2 regions of the Neobacillus sp. DFD-2R genome follow, and region 2 is predicted to be linked to the other one. Evidence: predicted binding sites of a transcription regulator. Region 2 holds the regulator's gene; the other holds the start of a gene.

Region 1 (9,003 bases), 890 kb from region 2:
GGCAGCTTTGTTTGGCGAGGCACTGGTACTGTAACACTTGCTAACCTTCTGGTTGCAGCCGGGGGTGGCGGCGGTGCTGGCGGTGCCGGAGCAGGAGGAACTCATAATGGCGGTTTTGGCGGCGGCTCTCCCGCTACAGTTGGCGGCGGCGGCTCTCAAAATAACGGAACTAACCAATCAAATATGGTTAGCACTGTCGATGGTGAAAGTTTATGTACTGCGTATAGTTGGAGAGGGTTTATCACCCATAATGAAATTGGGTTTTGAACACCAGAAACAGCCAAGCTATTTTCTAAAAGCACTGGCTGTTTTTGTATTTCCCTCAATATTTCAAAGCAAGAAATCAATGGTATCTTCAAGTTCAAACAATAGAAGAATTTCTTTCGCAATGACTGCCCGCAGCATTCGTTCTGCCTTCCTGTTTGCCTTCTTAAGGTCTCTGTGGGAAGCCTTATTATGTTTAAATTCGCAAACAGTGGTCTGGAGAATTTCGACTTCCGTTTCTAACAAATTTGCCAATGATTGTTCCATAAGTGCTATTCCAGCCAATTTCAACGTAACAACGTCCCGCCTTTTCGGGATATGAAAATCTTTTGGAATTTCCGGTAAACCCATGTTGGCCCTCCTCTTGTCGTAAGTCTTTTTAACATATTAAACATCCGCATATGGATCACATTATACCTATATGAAATCATTATTTTTTTGTGCAATCTATTTAAATAAAAAACCCTTTCCTGTCTTCCTTGGTATGGGATAACAATTATTTTCCAATAAGTTTATAAAACTGTTATGACAACAGCATCTGAAATACCCGAGATACTTAGGATATTTACTGCCTTTGGAAGAGGATTGAACCTAAGGTTGCGTTTTTTACCATACCATTTTACATTTAATGCTTCTTATCACTTTTCATAAAAAATAAAACAGACAGCACATTAGTGTGTCTGTTTCATTTTTTTATTATTTTAAATACCATTCTCTTCCTCTCCATCATTTGCTTTAACTCTGTAATGGAATGACCTTGACTTTCTATATCCCTTTCTACTTTAAAAATATCGAATTGAGAAAAACAATCTTGTTCCCTTACTGCCTTTTCAAGTATGTGGACAGTATTTGTAAGGTGTTTTAATGATGATTTTATCTGAGAGAGAGATTCTTCTAACATTTGGTTGACATCTTCGCTAAAATGATCCCCCATTTTTATTTACCCCTTCCCGATGGTAAACAATAGTGCTCAATCTTTGCACTCTTCCCGTGGTCTATGAATGACCTCAAGCGTTCTTTCCAATTTCTTAAGTAAAAGCCATTCTTTCATCACAATTGTTTCCAGCATTTGTTTAACCGATTGGTTTAGCTCAATAATTTCTTCATTACATGGTTTCGTAGGGAAGTCACAATTTTTTCCTATAAAAGCTTGAATTTTATCCGCTTCAGCTCGGATAAGAAGAGCCAATGCCTCTTCTTCATTGGCGACCGATTTGATTAAATCAAACAGGACATGATTTAATGAATGTTTATCATCTTCATCTTTATGGCAATGTTTATCTCCCTCATCCTGGCGGTGATGATTTTGCGAATGTTTATCATCCCCATCCCTGTGGTGATGCTTTGGCAACTTTTTATCATCCTCATCCCTGTGGTGATGCTTTGGCATTTGTTTGACACCTCTTCTAGAATATTTTGCACACACCTATGTATATGTGCTACTGCCCGGTCTGGTGTATGGACAAAAATTTTTTGCAAAATTGTTCCATACCTCTACTGTAAGAGCAGAATAAAAAAGTAAAAAAACGCAAAAAACCCCATATTTTATACACAAAAAACACAGCCTAAACCGCTGTGTTTATAAACAATTTATTTTTTAGTGGTATTTTTAAAATAAGGGGATTACGTATCCAACGATTGCTGACCGTTGTGGAATATATTTGACGAGCATGACGTGAAGGTTAGCGATATACAAACATTGAACCCCATCATAAACCGAGAAGATAATCGGGGAAGTCGACTATCTCACCGAATGCAGTTACATTTCTTCGTTTGTTTCCGGATCCATCAAATTAAACGAACGCTTTTGAGTCGTCGTGCTTCCCCCCGCCAATGGCTGCATCGGCATTAGCTCGTGTCTTGCGATTATGATTTAAGTTCATTTAATTATAAAACTGTTTTAATGTGTTCTAAGGACAAGTAGTCGTGATGGTTAAAGACCATCCGCCGGCTATATCGCCAGAGTCTATAAATGCATCATCAACCACGAAAAGATTCCATATACCATTTGGATTTGTCCCATCGAATACGCTTAACGCTGAACCATATGGCGACATCGGTGCTGGTGGGGGAAAAACATCACCAGGTCCGTTATTTGTCGGCTGGTACGTACCGGAGACGATTGGGGCTGGCACTGGAGTTGCTGCATCATCGTCAAATGTTAACGTGAAACCGAAGATAGGAAACCCATTGCCTGTATCCGACATAAGGATAATATTCTGACCCTGTGGTCCAACAAGTAAGATATCAAGGTCACCCGGGAAGGTGTGGGACATATTATTTAATGTCACTGTCACTTTAGCAATGGTACCAGTCAAACCTGCCACGTTAATAGATGACGGATATGGAGCGGCTGGTCCCTCCGTGTCGCCATCGATAATAATCGGAAGCGGGTTAGTAAATGTAGCTGTTGTCGGAGTACTTAATGGATTGGCTGGTCCCTCCGTGTCGCCATCGATAATAATCGGAAACGGGTTAGTAAATGTAGCTGTTGTCGGAGTACTTAATGGATTGGTCGGTCCCACCGTGTCGCCATCGATAATAATCGGAAACGGGTTAGTAAATGTAGCTGTTGTCGGAGTACTTAATGGATTGGCTGGTCTGATTAAATCAAGAATGTTTTCAAACTTAAATTCTAGCAGCATTTCCTTCTTAATGACATCACGAAGGGTTCTTTGAGCACTTGAGTCGACCGTAAGAAGATCAGTTACTGAAAATACAGCAGGAGACAACCTGGTTGTTGCGCCTTCTAGTGTTCCTAAAACAAATTGAAGCTTCTCTGCCTCGGCATTCATGATGTGAGCAAGAGCTAATTCTTCAAGGGCAATAGAACTTAATAGTAAAGGAATCGTCTCCTCTACCGTAACCGAAATGGTAGGCGTAATATTAGGAATGTTCGGGAAGGACAAAATCATTCACCTCTTTTATTTTTTAGAACTATGTATACGTATGCCTAATAGTGCACCTAGAACACGGCCATTGCCCCGTTATAAATACTTTTCTTCCGGATTCAAGAAATCCATCAAACTAACATGAAATGAATTCATCGTTTGAAGGTATATATTATGGGTGTGGACTTTCCCCCCTTTAGCTTGTTTCGTTACACTGTAACAGTTTGGCGATTTTTAATTACAAGTGCATTCGAAATGGGTTTGGAAGTCGGGGGCAATAGTAGGTTTGCAGAGTAACTTCACATTCATAAAAACTAAGCTAGCATTGCGCTTTCAATTATCTAATTGCTAATTGGTATCGATAGTGTCCGCCTAATCTATAACAACCCTCCCGACCACATGTTCAAAAGTTATCTGCTCGAATTTTCCTGCATTATCCTCTATATGCAGATCATGGGAAATCGAATCAACGTAGTGAACGTGGACTGTAACTTCCTCCGTAAAGCCATCGTCCCATACAGTTAACTTAACTGCAAGATGGTACTCCATCGCATAACATATCCGCTGGTCGAATTCCTCGAGTTCATAGACGTCAATTAACGGTTTAGGCTGGCGTTCTTGATCCTTAAACATCGAGGGTTGCATTTCGAATGCACGCTAATAAATAAAATGTCGGTGTCCAATACCCCACGTTCTTGGATATAAGCTTTTAATACCTCTCTCAGACGCTTTGTAAGGGGTATACGGCGAGCGTATCGGTTTTTAGCATATTCGACATTAATCGTTCCTTTGCCATCAAATGAAACGTCTTTTAAACGTTCTTTATCGTAGAATTTTACGGTATCGGTTGAAAGTCCTTTAATACGGCAATGCCTTAAGAATTCTTTGACAGCGTTTTGAGAATTTGAGACCTGTAATTGCGTGGTATTTCTTTCAAGAGCGTGTTGTACGGAAACATTCGTAATGGTGTTTCTTCGTTTCATAGCGGATCCCTCCTTCGAATTAACGTAAGGAGCGTCCTGCACTGCGTGGTTTTTATGCGTGGTTTTTTTGGTTGAACTGTACCCAAAATGAAAAATGCCCCGACGCTTTGTAGTAAAGCGTAGAGGCACTGTTAACATTGACTTTATTACGCCCTCGGCAGGAATCGAACCCACATCTCAAGAACCGGAATCTTACGTGCTATCCGTTGCACCACGAGGGCAAATATTAGCGACCTTCATATTATATGCCATGTTCTAAAACTTTGCAAGTACTTAATAGGTTTAAAATACTCCTGATTGGTTATGATGGAATAGGGAAAGTTGTCGAACAATTTAAAGTCAATTTGTTTGACCTTTATTGACCATCAGTGTATGATAACAATACATATTATTTTCACTTTCAAACTCAGGAGGAGGAAGAAAAATGAATTTGATTCCTACAGTTATTGAACAAACAAATCGGGGCGAGAGAGCATATGACATTTATTCCCGTCTTTTAAAAGACCGGATTATTATGCTTGGCAGTGCCATTGATGATCATGTTGCCAATTCTATTGTTGCACAGTTATTATTCCTTGAAGCGGAAAACCCTGAAAAAGACATTACACTTTACATCAATAGTCCGGGTGGAAGTATCACAGCCGGGATGGCGATTTATGATACAATGCAATATATTAAAGCAAATGTATCTACGGTATGTATAGGTATGGCAGCATCGATGGGTGCTTTCTTACTAGCCGCAGGTGAAAAAGGGAAGCGCTATGCTCTGCCTAACGCGGAAGTTATGATTCACCAGCCACTTGGCGGTGCACAAGGACAAGCAACGGAAATTGAAATTGCGGCAAAACGCATTCTATTCCTTCGTGAAAAATTAAATGGAATTTTAGCCGAACGTACAGGCCAGCCACTTGAGGTTATTCAAAAAGATACAGACCGCGATAATTTCATGACAGCGGAAAGAGCAAAGGAATATGGCCTGATTGACCAAATCATCACACGTAACCTATTTGATGAAAAAAATAAAAAGTAAACAGTAAGGGTTTGGCTGTAACCGCCAAACCCTTTTTTTAATGTTCTTTTTCGATAAATTCGCTTAATACATTAATCGCATTTTCTTCATCATCACCATCAGCCACAATGTTAATCACAACTCCTGTACCAACAGCAAGACTCATTAATCCCATTATGCTTTTTGCATTTACCTTTTTTCCATCCTTTTCAAGAAATATATCCGATGAAAATCGGTTTGCTTCTTGGACAAATAAGGCTGCAGGTCGTGCTTGAAGCCCTGTTTTCAATTTTACTTCTGCTTGTTTTACCCTCATTACAAAATTCCTCCTCATGTAATTTTTCTATTTTCTTGGATCTAATTCACCTAGACGCAATTTTTCAGCAATTTCATCTATTTTTCTTAATCTATGATTTATCCCCGACTTACTAATGGATCCGCCTGAGACCATTTCCCCTAACTCTTTTAAGGTAACATCCGTAAAATTCATCCGCAGTTCGGCAATTTCCCTTAACTTATCAGGCAAAATATGAAGCCCGACAGTTTGGTCAATAAAGCGGATATTTTCTACCTGCCTGATGGAAGCACCGATTGTTTTATTTAAGTTTGCTGTTTCACAATTTACAAGACGATTAACGGAATTCCTCATATCCCTTACAATTCTTACATCCTCAAAACGAAGCAAGGCATTATGGGCACCAATGATATTCAAAAATTCGGTTATTTTTTCTGCCTCTTTTAGATAGGTAATGAAGCCCTTTTTTCGCTCGAGCGTTTTACTGTTTAAACCAAATGTATTCATCAATTCGCACAAAGAATCATTATGTTCTTTATAAAGCGAAAAAATTTCCAAATGATAAGAAGACGTTTCAGGGTTGTTTACTGAGCCTCCGGCTAGAAATGCTCCCCGTAAATAAGAACGCTTACAACACTTCTTTTTCACTAGCTCCTTAGAAATATCATGAATGAAGGTGAATCCTTCACCTAGGATTTTTGTATCCTCAAGTATTTCTCTTGCTTGCTGCGATAAACGGACAATATAGACATTATTTTTTTTCAAACGCATTTTTTTCCTTACCAGCAGCTCAACTTGAATTTGGTAACTCTTTTTTAGTAATGTATATATTCTTCTGGCGATTGCTGCATTTTCAGTTTGAATATCGACAATTAACTTACGATTGGAGAATGATAGAGAACCGTTCATGCGAATTAAAGCGGAAAGCTCTGCTTGAATACAGCACGATTTCACTTCCAGGTTCGTTAATTCTTTTTTCGTTTCCGAAGCGAAAGACATCCCCTTCACCCCCCTTTTTACCGGACACCTTTATTTACGCATCAAAGCGCTTTTTGGTTTCAGTTATTAATAAATTATATAAAATTTGGGCTACTTTTTTCGGATCATGCCGAAGTGCCCCATTTTCCTGTACGGCAATATCTGCATGAACTACTTCAAGCCCAAGCTCATATAGCCGCGGCAAATCATATTGTACCGGATCCGCTAACTCCTCATTATAGCGAAGCTGGATATCCGGGGGAATCTCTTCATTATTTACTAATATCGTATTAATGCACGCACCGCTCATGTGATCGTAAATAGCCTGAACATGATCACTTGCGGTAAACCCATGCGTTTCTCCGGCTTGTGTCATCAAATTACAAATATATACCTTATTTGCATGAGAGCGACAGATTTCATCCCCCAATCTGGGAACGAGAAGATTCGGCAGAATACTGGTGTATAAGCTTCCCGGGCCAATTATTATTAAATCAGCCTGCCGAATTGCTTGAATGCTTTCCGGTAATGGGCGAATATTCCCGGGTGTTAAAAAGACCTTTTTAATCCTTTTACCGGAGTAGGGGATTTTCGATTCCCCTGAAACAATCGTCCCATCTTCCATTTCGGCATGTAAAACAACGCTTTGGTTTGCTGCCGGCAATACCTTGCCACGAACATTTAATACCTTACTCATTTCTTGAATAGCATGCACAAAATTCCCGGTAATGGAAGTCATCGCCGCTAATATTAAGTTCCCAAGTGAATGTCCGGATAATTCATTCGATGTAGAAAATCGATGTTGAAACATTTCCTCAACAAGCGGCTCTACATCAGATAATGCCGCTAAAACATTGCGAATATCACCGGGGGGCGGAATATGCAAATCATCGCGCAGCCTTCCAGAGCTTCCGCCATCATCGGCAACCGTAACAATCGCGGTAATATCAACAGGATACTGTTTTAGGCCCCGTAATAATACAGGCAATCCCGTTCCTCCGCCAACGATGACAATTCTGGGCTGTCCAAAATCTCTCATGTTGTTTTGTCCTTTCTCCTCTCAATGTCACGATGTGAAACACAGGTCTTGTAATCATGTTCAAAAAATCGGCCAATATATTCAGCCAATGCGACTGAACGATGTTGTCCGCCTGTACATCCAATCGCAACGACAAGCTGTGCTTTTCCTTCTCTCTTATAATGGGGAAGCATAAACGCGAGCAAGTCTGTCACCTTTTCCAAAAACTTATGCGTTTCATTCCATTTTAAAACATAACTTGAAACGTCTTCATCCAAACCGGTCTTAGGCCTCATATGCTCAATATAATGAGGATTTGGCAGGAAACGCACATCAAAAACCAGGTCGGCATCGATTGGAATACCGTGCTTAAATCCAAATGACATGACATTGACAGTAAAGATTAGTTTTTTATTCGAAGTAAATTCAGTTAATATCTTTTCACGCAGTTCACGCGGCTTCATTTGAGAAGTGTTATAAATAAGCTGGGCACGGCCTTTTAATTCCTCAAGGAGCTCCCTTTCAAGCTTAATCCCTTCGAGCGGCAAACCCGTAGGCGCAAGCGGGTGTGACCGCCGCGTCTCTTTATATCGACGAACTAAAGTTGCATCATCTGCATCCAAGAACAAAATCTGCGGTGTTACCCATGAGGTTTCAGCAAGGTCATCTAATGCTTTAAAGAGATGATCAAAAAACTCTCTGCCTCTTAAATCCATCACAAGTGCCACTTTATTCATTTTATTCCCTGATTCCTTCATAAGTTCAAGGAATTTCGGTAACAATGTTGGCGGTAAATTATCGACACAAAAGAAACCTAAATCCTCTAAGCTTTGAATAGCAACTGTTTTTCCTGCTCCGGACATTCCTGTAATAATGACCATCTGAGTATCGCTTGTCGAACCGGTACTCATTGCAATTCCCCCTATTGATTAACTTGGATCTAATCGATAACTGATTAGTTGAAAATCTTTTGTATAAGTAAAGGTACCGTAAATAATTCCTTTTCCGTGAATCATATAATCAATAATATGATAATCGCCTGCGGCCATCGGAAGATTTTTTAACTGATCCAGCTGATGCCATTCCAGCTTTCCTTCTTCGGATTCATCAACACGCATACCATCTGATTCGGTAGCCATAAAAGTGAACATCATCCATTCACTCAGGAGTTCTTCACTTTCTTTCATTATCATTGTAAAAACACCCTTTAATTGGGGGTTTTTCAGGTAAATTCCTGTTTCTTCCCGGTATTCCCTAATGCAGGAATCCCGGACTGATTCGCCCGGCTCCATTTTTCCACCCGGAGCTACCCACCAGCCCCGCCGCGGTTTTTGCAGCAACAATATTTGATTTTCTCTTATCAATACACAATTGGTGACCCGCTGCACTTTATTCACCCTCTATTTGGCAAAATATCCTAATATAACGACTAATTGATTCTTTTCATTATACTATTTTTAGTATGCAGTCACAATGAATAGAAACGTGATATTTATGTTAATATTTATGTAAATTTTTTATGTCAAAAAACAGTGTTCTTTTTTCAAAAAAAAGAGCACAGGCTT
Region 2 (9,003 bases):
CTTCCTGACCGATTACACGGGAATGCAAAATCTCTTCTAAATTTAGCAGCTTTGCTGTCTCTGTTTGGGCAAGCTTCGATACAGGTACTCCCGTCCAACTGGAAACAACATTGGCAATATCCTCAACAGTAACCTCGCAATTTTCTTTTCCTTGCTTTTCCTTCCAGGTTTTCTTCGTTTCTTCCAGCTGTTCACGCAGGCGTTGTTCAGTATCTCTTAATGAGGCAGCTTTTTCAAATTCCTGGCTCTGTACAGCAGCATCCTTTTCTTTCCGTACTTCTTCAAGCTTCACTTCTAATTCTTTTAAATTAGGAGGAGTTGTATAGGAACGAAGGCGAACCTTAGAACCTGCTTCATCAATTAAATCGATAGCTTTATCAGGTAGAAATCTGTCAGAAATGTATCGATCTGATAGTTTAACAGCTGCATCTATCGCTTCATCTGTAATCGATACACGATGATGTGCTTCATAACGATCGCGTAATCCCTTTAAAATTTGAACAGACTCTTCCGCCGTTGGCTCATCAACGCGAATTGGCTGGAAACGGCGTTCCAGTGCCGCATCTTTTTCAATATACTTCCGATATTCATCAAGAGTGGTTGCACCAATACACTGTAGCTCTCCGCGAGCCAGAGAAGGCTTCAAAATATTTGAAGCATCGATGGCACCTTCTGCTCCTCCGGCTCCGATTAAGGTATGAAGCTCATCAATGAATAGAATGATATTTCCTGCTTGACGAATCTCATCCATTACCTTTTTCAAACGGTCCTCAAATTCACCGCGATATTTTGTTCCGGCTACAACTGTCCCCATGTCAAGGGTCATTACTCGTTTATCTCTAAGAATCTCAGGTACTTCATTATTAACAATTTGTTGGGCAAGACCTTCCGCAATCGCTGTTTTACCAACCCCGGGTTCTCCAATTAAAACAGGGTTATTTTTTGTCCGGCGGCTTAAAACCTCAATAACACGTTGAATCTCTTTACTTCTTCCGATAACCGGGTCAAGACTTCCTTCTCTTGCAATTGCTGTTAGGTCTCTGGCAAGACTATCGAGTGTTGGAGTATTGGCACTGACCGATGCACCGCCCTGATGTCCGCCTGATTCGTTACTGCCTAATAATTGAAGCACTTGCTGGCGTGCCTTATTTAAGCTGACGCCAAGGTTATTGAGTACCCGTGCAGCAACACCTTCACCTTCACGGATTAAACCAAGGAGTATATGCTCTGTTCCAACATAAGAATGGCCTAATTTACGGGCTTCATCCATTGACAATTCAATAACTTTTTTAGCTCTTGGTGTATAATGAATGGTTTGGGAAGTTTCCTGCCCTTTACCGATTAAATTTTCAACTTCTTTTTGAATCTTATCTGAACCTAATCCAAGGCCATAAAGGGCCTTCGCAGCAATTCCTTCGCCTTCACGAACCAATCCCAATAAAATATGCTCTGTTCCAATATTATTATGACCTAGACGGATTGCTTCCTCTTGTGCTAAAGCTAAAACCTTTTGTGCTCTTTCAGTAAAACGACCGAACATCATATTCTCTTCCTCCTCACCATTTTCTTATTCCATTTTTAGTCGTTCTCTAATTAATGCAGCCCTTCTGATATCTCTTTCATTTGGCCTTAGCGGGCCGCCTGCATATTGCTGGAGAAAACCGGGCTGTGTCAGAATCATTAATTCATTTAATATATTTTTGGGCATATTGTTAATAAAGCCCATATCAATTCCAAGCTGAACATCAGATAGACATCTTGCTGCTTCTTTAGTTTCAATAATTCTGCTATTTGTTAATACTCCATATGATCGGTACACTCTGTCTTCTAATTGTATGTTAGAAGTTTTCCGTAATGCTTCACGTGAGGACCTTTCCTGTGAAATTAGCTGGCTAACAACTCCCTTCAGATCACGTCCAATATCCTCTTCCGATTTACCAAGGGTGATTTGGTTGGAAATTTGAAAGATATTACCTAAAGCTTCGCTGCCTTCCCCGTAAATTCCTCTAACAACCAGCCCTAATTGATTAATTGCGGGTATAATCCGATTAATTTGCTGTGTTAAAATCAATCCCGGCAAGTGCATCATAACGGAAGCCCGAAGACCTGTTCCTACATTCGTCGGACAGCTGGTAAGATAGCCGTATTTCTCATCAAATGCGTACTGTATATGATTTTCAAGCCAATCATCTATTTCATTGGCTGTATCCAATGCTTCCGATAATTGTAATCCGGGGAATAGGCATTGAATCCGTATATGGTCCTCTTCATTAATCATAATACTAACTTCTTCATTTTCAGTTACTAAGACAGCTCCATATGGAGAATCTTCAGCTAAATGGGGACTAATTAAATGTTTTTCAACTAATACCCTTTTCTGAAGTGGCTGCATTTCACCTATTTTCAATAATTCCATTTGCCCAAACTTTTTAAAACCAGAACGGCTTAAAATTTCTTCCATTGTTAAAATGATTTTTTTTGCTTCTTCATGCGTAAAGAGTGTTGGAAATTTATAGTCCTCAAAGTTTCGGGCTAAACGGATTCGGGAACTTAGGACAATATCTGAATCAGGTCCTTCTGCGCTCATCCATGAGCTGACAGCTTGATTAAGAAAACGTTCAAGCGACACGTTATTCTCCCTCCTCTCCATGGCTACCCGTTAATTTCTTTTCTAATGTGCGAATTTCATCCCGAATCTCAGCTGCCTTTTCAAACTCTTCATGTGAGATTGATTCCTTCAGTTCATTTTTCAGGTCTTCAATCTGTTTTCGAAGATGAATGCCTCCGCCAATTCTCTTCGGTATTTTACCATTATGTGACCAATTTCCACTATGAAGACGACCTAACACCGGTTTAAGCTGTTCCTTAAATGTGTCATAACAATGAGCACAGCCGAAGCGGCCTACCTTAACAAACTGTGGAAATGTCATAGAACATTGATTACATTGAAGAATCTCTTCTTGATGGAATGGATTTTCATTTTGTTTTTGAATGGATGGATCAAGATTTAGTAAGCCTGCTAGTAGATTATTAAAAGCGAAACCGGAACCTCCACTGAAGATAAACATATCTCCTTTTTCCTGAGCACACTTTTCACAAAGATGTACTTCTGTCTTTTCGCCGTTAATGATTTTTGTAAAATGCAGTGCTGCAGGCCTTTGATTACATTCTTGGCAAATCATTTTTTTCACCTCTCCGGCGTGCATAATTTATTTATATTTTAAAGTAGTTAACATTGCTTTAAGCATTCTTGCCCGTAATTCATCGCGGTACGGAAGATCAATGTATAAAACAGAGCGATCAATAACGCTAAGCATTATTTTCGCTTCCCTCTTTGTTATTATTTCCTCTTGAACTAATCTAACGATGACATCTTCTGCACTTGTCTGACTTATTCTGCTTTGAAAAAGTGACAGCAAATGGTCAATTAAATGGGCTAAATCATGCGATTGAACCTTCATAATCCGAATATAGCCCCCGCCGCCTCGTTTACTTTCTACAATATATCCTCTTTCAATCGTAAATCGTGTATTAATTACATAATTAATTTGCGAGGGAACACATTGAAATTTATCAGCAATTTCACTTCGTTTAATTTCAACAAGGTCCTGCTCACTCATTTCTAAAACTTGTTTTAAATAATTCTCAATAATATCGGAGATGTTTCTCATCTTCCCACCCCCTATCTGACTTTGACTATATTTGACATAAATTATACTGAAAATTTTATGCAGTTGCAACGATTCTATACTAATGATTTTCTCCAAATCTCGCGGTTGTGAAACGTGGAAGTTTTTATTTATTGGGGGTTTGTTTAGTTAGGTAGAATTTTTGTTGGTTTCTTTTGTTTTGTTGAATGGGGTAAGCGATGTGAAAATTTTGTACGATTTTTAACATTTTTTACTTTAACTATTAGATTTGCAATTATTTTATAGTTTCCTAAACGACAAAAAAGGACAACCCCATATCGGGTTATCCTTTATTCTTGCCTGGCAACGTCCTACTCTCACAGGGACAAAGTCCCAACTACCATCGGCGCTGAGAAGCTTAACTTCCGTGTTCGGTATGGGAACGGGTGTGACCTTCTCGCCATTGCTGCCAGGCTATTTTCTTTGAGGTTTCATTCCCTCAAAACTGGATAATGCAGAAGAAGTTTGGTAAAAACGAGTTCACCTTGTTCATATATATATGACTTGGTTAAGTCCTCGAACGATTAGTATCAGTCAGCTCCACACGTCACCGCGCTTCCACCTCTGACCTATCAACCTGATCATCTTTCAGGGTTCTTACTAGCTTGACGCTATGGGAAATCTCATCTTGAGGGGGGCTTCATGCTTAGATGCTTTCAGCACTTATCCCGTCCGCACATAGCTACCCAGCGATGCCTTTGGCAAGACAACTGGTACACCAGCGGTGCGTCCATCCCGGTCCTCTCGTACTAAGGACAGCTCCTCTCAAATTTCCTGCGCCCACGACGGATAGGGACCGAACTGTCTCACGACGTTCTGAACCCAGCTCGCGTACCGCTTTAATGGGCGAACAGCCCAACCCTTGGGACCGACTACAGCCCCAGGATGCGATGAGCCGACATCGAGGTGCCAAACCTCCCCGTCGATGTGGACTCTTGGGGGAGATAAGCCTGTTATCCCCGGGGTAGCTTTTATCCGTTGAGCGATGGCCCTTCCATGCGGAACCACCGGATCACTAAGCCCGACTTTCGTCCCTGCTCGACTTGTAGGTCTCGCAGTCAAGCTCCCTTGTGCCTTTACACTCTACGAATGATTTCCAACCATTCTGAGGGAACCTTTGGGCGCCTCCGTTACTCTTTAGGAGGCGACCGCCCCAGTCAAACTGCCCACCTGACACTGTCTCCCACCCCGATGAGGGGTGCGGGTTAGAATTTCAATACAGCCAGGGTAGTATCCCACCGACGCCTCCACCGAAGCTAGCGCTCCAGCTTCTACGGCTCCTACCTATCCTGTACAAGCTGTACCAAAATTCAATATCAGGCTACAGTAAAGCTCCACGGGGTCTTTCCGTCCTGTCGCGGGTAACCTGCATCTTCACAGGTACTATAATTTCACCGAGTCTCTCGTTGAGACAGTGCCCAGATCGTTACGCCTTTCGTGCGGGTCGGAACTTACCCGACAAGGAATTTCGCTACCTTAGGACCGTTATAGTTACGGCCGCCGTTTACTGGGGCTTCGATTCAGAGCTTCGCTTTTAAGGCTAACCCCTCCTCTTAACCTTCCAGCACCGGGCAGGCGTCAGCCCCTATACTTCGCCTTGCGGCTTCGCAGAGACCTGTGTTTTTGCTAAACAGTCGCCTGGGCCTATTCACTGCGGCTCTTCGAGGCTATTCACCCCAAAGAGCACCCCTTCTCCCGAAGTTACGGGGTCATTTTGCCGAGTTCCTTAACGAGAGTTCTCTCGCTCACCTTAGGATTCTCTCCTCGCCTACCTGTGTCGGTTTGCGGTACGGGCACCTTTTATCTCGCTAGAGGCTTTTCTTGGCAGTGTGGAATCAGGAACTTCGGTACTAAATTTCCCTCGCTGTCACAGCTCGAGCCTAACGCAAGCGGGATTTGCCTCGCTTGCAGCCTAACTGCTTAGACGCGCATATCCAACAGCGCGCTTACCCTATCCTCCTGCGTCCCCCCGTTGCTCAAACGATAAAGAGGTGGTACAGGAATATCAACCTGTTGTCCATCGCCTACGCCTTTCGGCCTCGGCTTAGGTCCCGACTAACCCTGAGCGGACGAGCCTTCCTCAGGAAACCTTAGGCATTCGGTGGATGAGATTCTCACTCATCTTTCGCTACTCATACCGGCATTCTCACTTCTAAGCGCTCCACCAGTCCTTACGGTCTGACTTCAACGCCCTTAGAACGCTCTCCTACCACTGACATCAACGATGTCAATCCACAGCTTCGGTGATACGTTTAGCCCCGGTACATTTTCGGCGCAGAGTCACTCGACCAGTGAGCTATTACGCACTCTTTAAATGGTGGCTGCTTCTAAGCCAACATCCTGGTTGTCTAAGCAACTCCACATCCTTTTCCACTTAACGTATACTTTGGGACCTTAGCTGGTGGTCTGGGCTGTTTCCCTTTTGACTACGGATCTTATCACTCGCAGTCTGACTCCCACGGATAAGTCTTTGGCATTCGGAGTTTGTCTGAATTCGGTAACCCGATGAGGGCCCCTAGTCCAAACAGTGCTCTACCTCCAAGACTCTTACTACGTGAGGCTAGCCCTAAAGCTATTTCGGAGAGAACCAGCTATCTCCAAGTTCGATTGGAATTTCTCCGCTACCCACACCTCATCCCCGCACTTTTCAACGTGCGTGGGTTCGGGCCTCCATCCAGTGTTACCTGGACTTCACCCTGGACATGGGTAGATCACCTGGTTTCGGGTCTACGACCACATACTCATTCGCCCTATTCAGACTCGCTTTCGCTGCGGCTCCGTCTCTTCAACTTAACCTTGCATGTAATCGTAACTCGCCGGTTCATTCTACAAAAGGCACGCCATCACCCATAAACGGGCTCTGACTACTTGTAGGCACACGGTTTCAGGAACTATTTCACTCCCCTTCCGGGGTGCTTTTCACCTTTCCCTCACGGTACTGGTTCACTATCGGTCACTAGGGAGTATTTAGCCTTGGGAGATGGTCCTCCCTGCTTCCGACCGGATTTCACGTGTCCGGCCGTACTCAGGATCCACTCAGGAGGGAACGAAGTTTCAACTACAGGGTTTTTACCTTCTATGACGGACCTTTCCAGATCGCTTCATCTACCCCGTTCCTTTGTAACTCCATGTTGAGTGTCCTACAACCCCAAGAGGCAAGCCTCTTGGTTTGGGCTATGTCCCGTTTCGCTCGCCGCTACTCAGGGAATCGCGTTTGCTTTCTCTTCCTCCGGGTACTTAGATGTTTCAGTTCCCCGGGTATGCCTTCCATACCCTATGTATTCAGGTAAAGATACTGTTCCATTACGAACAGCGGGTTTCCCCATTCGGAAATCTCCGGATCAAAGCTTACTTACAGCTCCCCGAAGCATATCGGTGTTAGTCCCGTCCTTCATCGGCTCCTAGTGCCAAGGCATTCACCGTGCGCCCTTTCTAACTTAACCTAAAAGGTTTATTTCTCTTACTTAATAAGAGAGAAAACTAAAATGGCAAGGAAAAATTGAACTGCATTTTTCCCTATAACTCGGTTCTTACTTTGACTTCTTCTTTACGATTATCCAGTTTTCAAAGAACGAATAAAAAAAGCTTCGAGAGAATTGCTCTCTCAAAACTAAACAAACAAAGAACGTGTTTCAAACAAACTGTTTTGTCCGGCTCATATGTCCGGCATATATCCTTAGAAAGGAGGTGATCCAGCCGCACCTTCCGATACGGCTACCTTGTTACGACTTCACCCCAATCATCTGTCCCACCTTAGGCGGCTGGCTCCTTACGGTTACCCCACCGACTTCGGGTGTTACAAACTCTCGTGGTGTGACGGGCGGTGTGTACAAGGCCCGGGAACGTATTCACCGCGGCATGCTGATCCGCGATTACTAGCGATTCCGGCTTCATGTAGGCGAGTTGCAGCCTACAATCCGAACTGAGAATGGTTTTATGGGATTGGCTCGACCTTGCGGTTTTGCAGCCCTTTGTACCATCCATTGTAGCACGTGTGTAGCCCAGGTCATAAGGGGCATGATGATTTGACGTCATCCCCACCTTCCTCCGGTTTGTCACCGGCAGTCACCTTAGAGTGCCCAACTGAATGCTGGCAACTAAGATCAAGGGTTGCGCTCGTTGCGGGACTTAACCCAACATCTCACGACACGAGCTGACGACAACCATGCACCACCTGTCACTCTGTCCCCCGAAGGGGAAAGCCCTATCTCTAGGGGTGTCAGAGGATGTCAAGACCTGGTAAGGTTCTTCGCGTTGCTTCGAATTAAACCACATGCTCCACCGCTTGTGCGGGCCCCCGTCAATTCCTTTGAGTTTCAGCCTTGCGGCCGTACTCCCCAGGCGGAGTGCTTAATGCGTTAGCTGCAGCACTAAAGGGCGGAAACCCTCTAACACTTAGCACTCATCGTTTACGGCGTGGACTACCAGGGTATCTAATCCTGTTTGCTCCCCACGCTTTCGCGCCTCAGCGTCAGTTACAGACCAGAAAGTCGCCTTCGCCACTGGTGTTCCTCCACATCTCTACGCATTTCACCGCTACACGTGGAATTCCACTTTCCTCTTCTGCACTCAAGTCCCCCAGTTTCCAATGACCCTCCACGGTTGAGCCGTGGGCTTTCACATCAGACTTAAAGGACCGCCTGCGCGCGCTTTACGCCCAATAATTCCGGACAACGCTTGCCACCTACGTATTACCGCGGCTGCTGGCACGTAGTTAGCCGTGGCTTTCTGGTTAGGTACCGTCAAGGTACCGGCAGTTACTCCGGTACTTGTTCTTCCCTAACAACAGAGCTTTACGACCCGAAGGCCTTCATCGCTCACGCGGCGTTGCTCCGTCAGACTTTCGTCCATTGCGGAAGATTCCCTACTGCTGCCTCCCGTAGGAGTCTGGGCCGTGTCTCAGTCCCAGTGTGGCCGATCACCCTCTCAGGTCGGCTACGCATCGTCGCCTTGGTGAGCCGTTACCTCACCAACTAGCTAATGCGCCGCGGGCCCATCTGTAAGTGACAGCCGAAACCGTCTTTCAGCTTTTCCTCATGTGAGGAAAAGGATTATCCGGTATTAGCTCCGGTTTCCCGAAGTTATCCCAGTCTTACAGGCAGGTTGCCCACGTGTTACTCACCCGTCCGCCGCTAACCTTCAGGAGCAAGCTCCTAAAGATTCGCTCGACTTGCATGTATTAGGCACGCCGCCAGCGTTCGTCCTGAGCCAGGATCAAACTCTCCAAGAAAGTTGATTAGCTCATTTGTTACGTTGGCTTAGCTTCACTTTCTTACGAAAGATCTGCTAATGTTTATTGTTTGTTTACACGTCT

What was found. Region 2 encodes CtsR, which represses protease genes until heat stress. Its sites were predicted from a motif close to ATGGTCAATAAAGGTCAAACA; they were not measured.
Region 1: a site for CtsR is predicted at 4,484-4,504, ahead of clpP (ATP-dependent Clp endopeptidase proteolytic subunit ClpP). Genes of this name have one in related genera too.

Annotation. Positions count from the first base shown of each region.
Region 1 covers NZ_CM173228.1:784,940-793,942, reverse strand. The annotation lists gene AC3ANV_RS03785 (alpha-helical endospore appendage domain-containing protein) at 331-615, opposite strand; gene AC3ANV_RS03780 (hypothetical protein) at 950-1,198, opposite strand; gene AC3ANV_RS03775 (alpha-helical endospore appendage domain-containing protein) at 1,235-1,654, opposite strand; gene AC3ANV_RS03770 (alpha-helical endospore appendage domain-containing protein) at 2,175-3,173, opposite strand; gene AC3ANV_RS03765 (YolD-like family protein) at 3,528-3,800, opposite strand; gene AC3ANV_RS03760 (hypothetical protein) at 3,752-4,138, opposite strand; tRNA gene AC3ANV_RS03755 (tRNA-Arg) at 4,288-4,359, opposite strand; gene clpP (ATP-dependent Clp endopeptidase proteolytic subunit ClpP) at 4,563-5,168, shown strand; gene AC3ANV_RS03745 (HPr family phosphocarrier protein) at 5,206-5,463, opposite strand; gene whiA (DNA-binding protein WhiA) at 5,491-6,441, opposite strand; gene AC3ANV_RS03735 (gluconeogenesis factor YvcK family protein) at 6,476-7,459, opposite strand; gene rapZ (RNase adapter RapZ) at 7,456-8,349, opposite strand; gene AC3ANV_RS03725 (NUDIX hydrolase) at 8,368-8,826, opposite strand.
Region 2 covers NZ_CM173228.1:5,361,199-5,370,201, forward strand. The annotation lists gene clpC (ATP-dependent protease ATP-binding subunit ClpC) at 1-1,543, opposite strand, end outside; gene mcsB (protein-arginine kinase McsB) at 1,568-2,629, opposite strand; gene mcsA (protein-arginine kinase activator protein McsA) at 2,631-3,182, opposite strand; gene AC3ANV_RS26975 (CtsR family transcriptional regulator) at 3,210-3,671, opposite strand; rRNA gene rrf (5S ribosomal RNA) at 3,988-4,103, opposite strand; rRNA gene AC3ANV_RS26985 (23S ribosomal RNA) at 4,194-7,132, opposite strand; rRNA gene AC3ANV_RS26990 (16S ribosomal RNA) at 7,370-8,919, opposite strand.